Lacibacter sp. H407: one gene and its partner. The protein of the gene in region 1 interacts with the protein of each later gene in a pairwise test. Links are inferred from orthologs where the notes say so. Each region holds a gene or a part of one and is shown on either strand. Other genes may lie near its edges.

Region 1 (4,796 bases):
TTTTAGGCGGCTTCGCTGTTGATCAACACTACACGTACAAATACAAAACAAAAAAAGCAACTGCTGCAAAAACATTCTACCGTATTAAACAACTTAATAATGATGGCACTTACAGAATTGTAAACGAGCAATCATTCTAAATATATTCAACGAACTGTTGGTTCTCTTATAGGTAAATACGCCGTCCTTATTCTTAAGGATGGCTTTTTTTTGGAATGAGGTAAGAAGTAAGAAGCTTCAGTATACCGTCCTTTTATGATGGATTAGCGAAGGTATTTTTTCAAAGTGATAGTTTACATTTCCTTCAAGCGTACCAATGCGATGTCGATGGAAAGAGGTTCTGATTGTTCGAGTATGCAAACTTTATTTGCTCCGGCCATTTCTGCAAGATCACGAAGTGCTCTTTTTTCAATATCGCTTAATCCGCCTTCAAGGCCTTCCAGTTGTTGAATAAGGATATTCATCTTAGAAAGAAAAAAACGTCCTGTTAATCCCAGTTCCTTTAATGCCGACTGAATAGTTTCGTTTGCCGGATTAAAACTGCTGATAATATTCCTTGTGCTGGAAAAAGGTTGTATCGCTTGTTTGGAAACAGTTTCACCAGTATTCAAATCTGTTACTTCAACATGATTACGTTTGATTTTGATGTAGATGGATTTTACTTTGAACATAGGAGGGATAGTAGCTTGTTGTTTATATTATAGGAGTATAGCGTTTTTATAATTCGGCACAAGCGAGACGCTTGCGCCATTGTAAGGAATCGAGATACTACTTCTGACTAATAAATCCCTTGTAATAATGTTGGTTTACTTTATAAATCAGCCCTGAACCTCTTGGCCTGTTAGTTACAAGAGTATCTATACGCCGTAAAATTTCTTTGTCAAGAGAATCAAATTCAACAGTGTAATTATCGGAGGTTACTGGAATATAAATAAGAGTATCAATTTTATTCTTATTGGCATTGAATCGGTAAATATTTTTTTTGGCAGGGAAAAGTCCCCCTCCGTAGTAAAAGGTGAAGTCTAATTTTTTGTTTACATAGTTCTTTACTACTACATCTGAACAGCCACAGTGCGATTGTGTAATTCCTTCAATTATAAAATAATCTTTTTTTGATGTTGAGCTTTTATAAGCAACTTCAGAACGCCAGTCTTTGTAAATAAGGCCGAATATAAGTCCGCAGCCAGTTAAACATGCTGTTCCAAGAAGTAATATTAAAGAGTTGAGTAGTAATTTGCAATTAAACATCTCTATTGTATTTTTTGCTCATTTACGGTCTATCTCTAATCTACAATGGATTCATCACCCCGCCTTACTCTCCAACTCCATCACCTTCTCAAACGTTGCTTCATATTCTGCATTCAACTGTTTTAGGTCGTTACTTAGTTTTTGATAATCTATTTCTGTTTGTTTGAATTTGTCTTTGTCAGAATAAGTAGAAGGCTCCGAGAGTTGCGCCTCCATTTTATTTTTTTCAATGGTAGTGGTATTGATCTTTTCTTCCAACTGTAGCAAAATACGTTGCTGCTTCTGCAACTCTTTTTTCAGCTCTTTATTGATTGCCTGCTTTGGTTCTGCAACAGTTGAATGCTGTTGAACGACAGGTTTTTGTTCCACTACTTTCTTAACGTCTGTTTTTTTTTCACTGGCAGTAAGCTCTTTATTATCGGCTGCTTTTTTCGCCATCCGTTCTTTCCACTCTAAATATTCCGTGTAAGTGCCTTTGAATTCTTTGATCTCTTCATCCACAATTTCCCAGATCTTATTCGCTGTTTGCGATACAAAGAAACGATCGTGACTCACTAAAATAATACTGCCCTGGTATTTGTTCAATGCTTCGATCAGCAATTCAACCGAATGCATATCAAGGTGGTTCGTCGGTTCATCAAGCATCAGGAAATTGGCCTTGCTGATGATCGTTTTCGCCAACGCAATTCTTGCTTTTTCACCACCACTCAATACTTTGATCTTTTTATCGATATCATCGCCACCAAATAAAAAGCAACCAAGCAGGGTGCGTAATTCCTGGTCGGTTTTCTGCGTGCTGCAGGTTTTTAATTCATCAAGCAGTGTATGATTAAGACCTAATGATTCCAATTGATGCTGTGCATAAAAACTCTCGTCCACATTATGGCCCCATTTACGTTCGCCTTCATATTGTTCAACACCGGCAATAATGCGGAGCAGGGTAGATTTACCTTTACCATTCGCACCGATCAATGCAATTTTATCGCCCCGTTCAATTTCTGCACTTGCGTTTGTTACAATTTTATTTTCACCGTAATGTTTGCTTACATGTTTTAATTCGCACAATACTTTACCCGGCATTTTATCAACCGCAAAGTTGATGCGGATGTTTGGCCGATCGCTGGAAGGCGCTTCCAGTACATCCAGCTTTTCTAATTTCTTGATAGCTGTTTGTGCAGCGGCCGCCTTACTTGCTTTTGCACGGAAGCGTTCGATAAAACGTTCCTGCTGACGAATAAAGTCTTGCTGATTCTCAAATGCTTTTTGCTGCAATTCCATCCGGATCTCTTTTTCTTTGAGATAGAAAGAATAATTGCCGCCATAAATATGTAAGTCTTGCTGAAACACTTCCACGATCTTCGTCACCATACGATCAAGGAACCAACGATCATGCGATACGATCACTACCGAACCCTGGTAGTGCAGCAAATATTTCTCCAGCCATTCAATACTTGGGAGATCAAGGTGGTTCGTCGGTTCATCCAACAACAATAGATCGGGTTGTTGCAGGATCATTTTTGCCAGCAACACACGCATGCGCCAACCACCACTAAATTCTTTATATGGACGTTGCAGATCGGCGTTGGCAAAACCAAGCCCCTGCAGAATTTCTTCTGTTTTATGATGGATGTTGTACCCATCCAGCGTATCCATTTCGTGCAGCTTGTCGCTATACAAATGCAGCAACGCCTCGTCTTCATGATTTTTTTCTAACTGAAGACCTAATTCTTCAATTTCCTTTTCGAGCAACAATATTTTTTCGAATGCGCCCAATGCCACCTGTAAAATGGATTCAGACGTATCAAAACTCAACAGATCCTGGTGCAGATAACCAATACTGGTATTGCGGCTGCGGATCACTTCTCCCTTCGATGGTAAGTATTCGCCCACCAATAGCTTCAATAGCGTGGATTTACCCGTACCATTATAACCAATCAGGCCAATCCGCTCATTCGGATGGATATGCCAGGTAGCATCTTCCACAATAGCTCTTGCGCCAAACTCAAACGTTAAATTCTGAAAACCAGCCAACATAATTTTAAAAATAAGCGGCAAAGATAAGGTTAAGTACGGGGTTAGAAGTAAGAAGTACGAGCCCTTTTGCAGGGTTGCCAACCTTTTAACTGTTTGACCGATATTTCAGCTACTTCACAAAGGTTGGCAACCCTAAACAGCTCGCTGCAAACCTCACAGGTCTTATCTTTGCCAAAATTTTTTTATGAAAAAGACTTTGCTTATCCTCTCCGTCATTCTATCAGCAGTAGCTTGTAAAAACAAAGAAGACAAAACAACTGAACCGGAAGTAACTGAACCGAAAGCTGCGAACGGGTATGCTTATACTGAACCATTCAACCAGTCGATGAACAATGTGTTGAATGCGTATTACAATTTGAAAGATGCGTTTGTAGCAAGTGATACGGTGAAAATAAATACAGAAGCTGTTGTTTTGAAGAACTTATTGGATAGTTTGAAATTGGATGAGGTACAGCAGTTTGATACACTTGGTTTTTCAAGCATCAATGGACGTCCCGGTGATGTGGCAGCAGAGATCAGCGGCATGTTGGGTGAAAAAGAACTGGAGAAAAAACGTGAATCGTTTGAAATGGTGTCGAATGCATTTTATGATATGGTACGTGTGATCAAACCAACAGGAGCAACTATCTACTATCAATATTGTCCAATGGCGTTTAATGATAAAGGTGCGTATTGGCTCAGCAGTGCCGACAGTATCATGAATCCTTATTTCGGCAAAAAAATGTTGACCTGCGGTGAAGTGAAGGAGACGTTGAAGTTCTAAGAAGGCGAGTGGGGAGTTGTGAATGGTGAGTGGGAAGCCGATAGCCAGTAGTTTGTAGTTAATAGTTTTTAGTTCATTCAAATTCAAAATATCAGACTGTTCATCCCCTCCTTGGAGGGGAAACGGCCTGCAACAAAGCGTAAGGATTAATGGGGTGGGCTTTTGGTCTAAACAAAAACGCTGCCAGCTTGTAATAGAGAGACACTTCTAAAACCGGGAAAATTTCCGCATGCACTATTTGAAACCTATCATTTCTCTGCTGATCTGTGTGCTCACAATAACATCTGCATCCGCACAGGATAAATTCACCATCAGTGGGTACGTGAAAGACAGTACCAGTAATGAAACCATTATTGGTGCAACTGTTGCTATCAAAGGCCGCACAAAAGGCATCAGCTCCAACCAGTACGGATTCTTTTCCATTTCAATTGAAAAAGGTAGTTATACATTGGTCGTATCGCATGTAGGGTACGAAGCAAAAGAACTGTTCATTGAGTTGAATGAAAACCGGCAACTGAATGTTGACCTTTCTCCACGCATCAGCATTTCACAGGAAGTGATCATTTATGCACGCAAGCGTGACATCAATGTGAAAGAGGCGCAGATGGGAAAATTTGAATTAAGCATGAACCAGATACGTTCTGTTCCTGCATTGGCCGGTGAAGTAGATCCTATCAAAGTATTACAATTATTACCGGGCGTACGCAATGCAGGCGAAGGTAACAGTGGTTTGTATGTACGTGGTGGTGGC
Region 2 (4,229 bases), on another replicon or contig:
ACATCAGCTCTGCCTTCTTCTGTTCATGTACCTGTTTGAAATAAGGAACATACAACTGCATATACGGATCATCTGAGCTTTCATCGTACTCCAGTTTTTCCAGCATTACATTTACCTGCTTGAATATATTATCGTCGAGATTGAATTTTGGATTGTATGATTTATCAAATGCAATTTTTGAAAAGATGAGCTGCTCTACCCTGCTGAAATTATCCGGATAATCTCCTGTTCGCTGTTGTGCTATTGCAACCGTTTCATCTTTTGCATTGGTGATGCTGCTGATATAACTGATCACATTATTCACATTGTTGTGCGATGGATTTACAATATTCGCCATCATCATTGCCATCAGCGACGGCACGATCTTTCCCTGTTGCCAGGTGATATAGCCAAGTTTATAATGATGTAACGGATTCAGATAATTCATCAGCACACATTCTCTCGCCAATACTTCTGCTTCATCATACCGTTTGAGTCGATAGAGGGTAGTAACTTTTTGTGAGCGTGCAACAGTAGATGCCGGATAATATTTCAACACCGAATCATAGAGGCGGAGTGCCTCTTCCGGTTTGCCCATATCGTCAATGATATTAGCACGGAGCAGCAAATGATCGTGGATGCTTTGATAATTTTCCTGTTTGAGTGCAAGTTCAATATTCAGAAGCGCTTCTTCATACAAACTATCCCGTTGCAAGGCCAATGCTTTTTCGTATAACGACAGCATGTAACTGCTATCGTTGCGATGCACTTTGCCAAACAAAGAGGCGGCCTCTTTTAGTTCGCCATTATCATACAATTCAATTCCTTTTAACAGGATCTCTCTCGAATCAGGCGAACGTTCAGGAATAATTTGGGCGATGGAAGAGGAAGAGCAGAGTACGAAAATACCAACTGCAAACAAAAAAATGGTTTTCATGCTGATTGAATAATTACTTGTGTTTTTACAATGATCGGATATGAAAATAATTAAAAAACGAATTGCATCTGTAAATCGGGTAATTGAATTTCAGATACAGAAACGCCTAAAATAATATTTTATGTCGGGGCAGGCAAACTTTACCCATAACTGTGCAAATAGCCGTATAAGAGTGCGAGTCGCTACAAAAAAACCCTTAGCAAAATGGCTAAGGGTTCAAAAGAATCAATTGTAGTATTAAATTCCAAAAGCCGTATCCACGATCTCCGCCTGCTCCTGCTGGTGTACTTTATTGTAACCGGTAGCAGTGGAAGCAGAAGCTGAACGACTGATAACACCGTAATTAATGTCCTTCAAATTCATTTGCAGGAAGGAAGCAGCACCCATGTTGAGCGGCTCTTCCTGTACCCAGAACCAGGTGGCTTTGCTGTATTTATTATACAACGCAATTAACTGTTGTGTTGGCAATGGATAGATCTGTTCCAAACGAACGATGGCAACATCGGCACGATTATCTTTTGCTTTGCGTTCGGCCAGATCAAAATACATTTTACCACTGCAGAAAAATACTTTCTTCACCTGGGCTGAATCCGGATTAGTTGGATCATCGATCACTTCTTTAAATCCACCATTCACAAATTCATCTTTCAACGAATAAGTACCGGCATGACGAAGATTTGCCTTCGGTGCAAAATTGATCAACGGTTTACGGAAACTCCATGCCAACTGCCTGCGCAATGCATGGAAGAAATTTGCAGATGTGGTAATGTTTGTAATCACCATATTTAACTCTGCACACATTTGCAGAAAGCGTTCCATCCTTGCACTGCTATGTTCAGGGCCTTGACCTTCGTAGCCGTGCGGCAACAACATGGTAACACCATTCATACGATTCCACTTTTGCTCACCTGCTGCAATAAACTGATCGATCATGGTTTGTGCACCATTACAGAAATCACCAAACTGCGCTTCCCACAACACCAATGCGTTTGGATTGGCCAATGCATAACCATATTCAAAACCAAGCACACCATACTCACTCAACAAAGAATTGTAAATACGGAAATGTCCGGCAGCTCCCTCAATATGCGCCAAACGATTATGCGATTTATCGGTCACCTCATCACGCAACACTGCATGACGATGCGAAAACGTACCACGCTTCACATCCTGTCCGCTCATACGTACATCGCTCCCATCTAACAATAAACTGGCATATGCCATCAACTCACCGGTTGCCCAATCGATCTTTTGTTCGTCGTTGTACAGTTTAATTTTATCCTGAATAATTTTTTCTACTTTCTTCAATGGTTTAAAATCGGCCGGCCATTGCATGATCGATGAAAAGATCTTATCAAAATTCTCCTGGCTGATTGCAGTTACAGGTGATTGTAAAAAATCTTCTGCTGTTGCACGATGTAAACTTTTCCATGCAAGCTCAGGTGCCTGGTAATGATAAGGAAGCGGATTTTGTTTTACATCATCCAAACGTTCCTGCAGATCGCTCCAGAATTTTTTCTCCATTTCTTTTGCCAACTCTTTTGCATCGGCTTCACCATTTTCCAACAAATAGTTGGTGTACACTTCACGTGGATTTGGATGCTTATCGATCAACGCATACAAATGCGGTTGTGTAAACTTCGGATCATCACCTTCGTTATGTCCGTGTTTACGATAACACACCATATCAATAAATACATCGCTGTTAAATTCCTGACGGTAACGGGTGGCGATCTCCACACATTTCACCACTGCTTCTGCATCATCACCATTTACATGCAACACAGGAGCCTGCACCATCGCTGCTAAGGATGTACAGTAATCAGAACTTCTTGCATCATCAAAATCAGTTGTAAAACCAATTTGATTATTGATCACAAAATGGATGGTACCACCTGTATAATAACCATCAAGTTCACTCATCTGCAATACTTCATATACCACCCCTTGTCCTGCAACAGAAGCATCACCATGAATAAGTATAGGAAGTATTTTATCGAAATCGCTCTTGTACATGATATCGGCCTTTGCACGACTGAAGCCAACCACTACCGGATCAACCGCTTCTAAGTGCGAAGGGTTGGGCATCAATTTGAGATGCACTGTTTTATTATCAAGTGTTTCCACTTCACTGCCATAACCCATATGATATTTCACATCGCCACTACCCATGGTTTGATCCATTTTTGCAGTGCCTTCAAATTCGCTGAAGATCTGCTCGTATGTTTTGCCCATGATATTGGCCAACACATTCAAACGTCCACGATGTGCCATACCAATCACCACTTCATGCACATCATGATTGGCCGCCGTATTGATAATTGCATCCAATGCAGCAATGGTAGTTTCGCCACCTTCCAGTGAAAACCGTTTTTGACCAATGTATTTGGTGTGAAGGAATTTTTCAAACATCACACCCTGGTTTAATTTTTCCAGAATGCGTTTGCGTTTATTCAACGGCAAGGGTTGATGAAATTCTTTTTCAAATGCATTCGTAAGAAAATCAACTTTCGTTTGATCGCTGATATATTTGAATTCAACACCCACATTTGATGCATAGCATTTCGCCATGTGTTGCCGAATATTGCGCAGTGTTGTTTTTCCCAAACCGATCAATTGACCGGCATAAAATTCTTTATCCAGATCAGCTTCGCTGAAACCATAAAATGCCAGTTCAATATTTGCACCACGATCTTTGCGTTTACGGATGGGATTTGTTGTGGCCAACAGATGACCTTTGTTGCGATAGCCAAGGATCATTCGATAAGCCATGATCTCTTTCATCCAGTCAACAGATGTTGCAACGGCTGCACCATTTGTTGCAGCAGCAGCTCCGTTTGTAGCCGCACCACTCGATACAGCAAAATCAAATCCTTCAAAGAATTTCTTCATTTCCGGATCAACACTGTTGGGATCTTTTGTGAAATCGGTATATAAACTTTCGATGTATTGTGGATGCGAACCGGTGATGTATTGAAAATCTTTCATACTGTGGTTGATAATATGGCCTTGTTAAAAAAGGAGCACAAATATCGGTTGTTTTCATCAAAGCCCGAGCGGCCTTTTCAGCTGTTTTGCTCTTTTTTGATTTCGTTGGCGAAGCGGTTGCGCAGCGATTCGTACTTTCACTGCTGAAACAGATGATCATGATGAAAACTTTTCTTTTACTCTTTGGCTTTTTCATGTCGAATTCAACAACGGAAAACCAACCCCTTTCAACAACTCCAACAACAACCGTTAGTAAAAAAACAGTGCCACCTGATGTTGACAGTTTGGATATCAAGATCGGTCAATTGATCATCTTTGGTTTTTA

Evidence for each region. The genes of interacting proteins can lie anywhere in the genome.
Region 2: the proteins of WG989_RS18370 (region 1) and WG989_RS20825 interact in binary tests that used the Escherichia coli proteins (3 or more experiments, as listed by UniProt). The link is inferred for Lacibacter sp. H407 from one-to-one orthologs.

Annotation. Positions count from the first base shown.
Region 1 is NZ_JBBKTU010000001.1:4,276,856-4,281,651, reverse strand. Bases 793-3,681 are described here. They hold WG989_RS18370 (ABC-F family ATP-binding cassette domain-containing protein), read right to left. Parts: upstream 3,283-3,681; coding sequence 1,303-3,282; downstream 793-1,302. Other genes in these bases: WG989_RS18365 (DUF3347 domain-containing protein), read left to right, coding at 3,467-3,681; WG989_RS18375 (hypothetical protein), read right to left, coding at 793-1,248. Outside these bases: WG989_RS18385 (hypothetical protein), read left to right, coding at 1-140; WG989_RS18380 (hypothetical protein), read right to left, coding at 294-671; more of WG989_RS18375, read right to left, coding at 769-792; more of WG989_RS18365, read left to right, coding at 3,682-4,045; WG989_RS18360 (TonB-dependent receptor), read left to right, coding at 4,275-4,796. UniProt on the Escherichia coli protein: Genetic data indicate it may be involved in ribosome assembly or function.
Region 2 is NZ_JBBKTU010000003.1:103,859-108,087, forward strand. The notes cover bases 954-4,229. They hold WG989_RS20825 (2-oxoglutarate dehydrogenase E1 component), read right to left. Parts: upstream 3,905-4,229; coding sequence 1,154-3,904; downstream 954-1,153. Other genes in these bases: WG989_RS20830 (glycoside hydrolase family 3 N-terminal domain-containing protein), read left to right, coding at 4,063-4,229. Also shown: WG989_RS20820 (hypothetical protein), read right to left, coding at 1-916. UniProt on the Escherichia coli protein: E1 component of the 2-oxoglutarate dehydrogenase (OGDH) complex which catalyzes the decarboxylation of 2-oxoglutarate, the first step in the conversion of 2-oxoglutarate to succinyl-CoA and CO(2).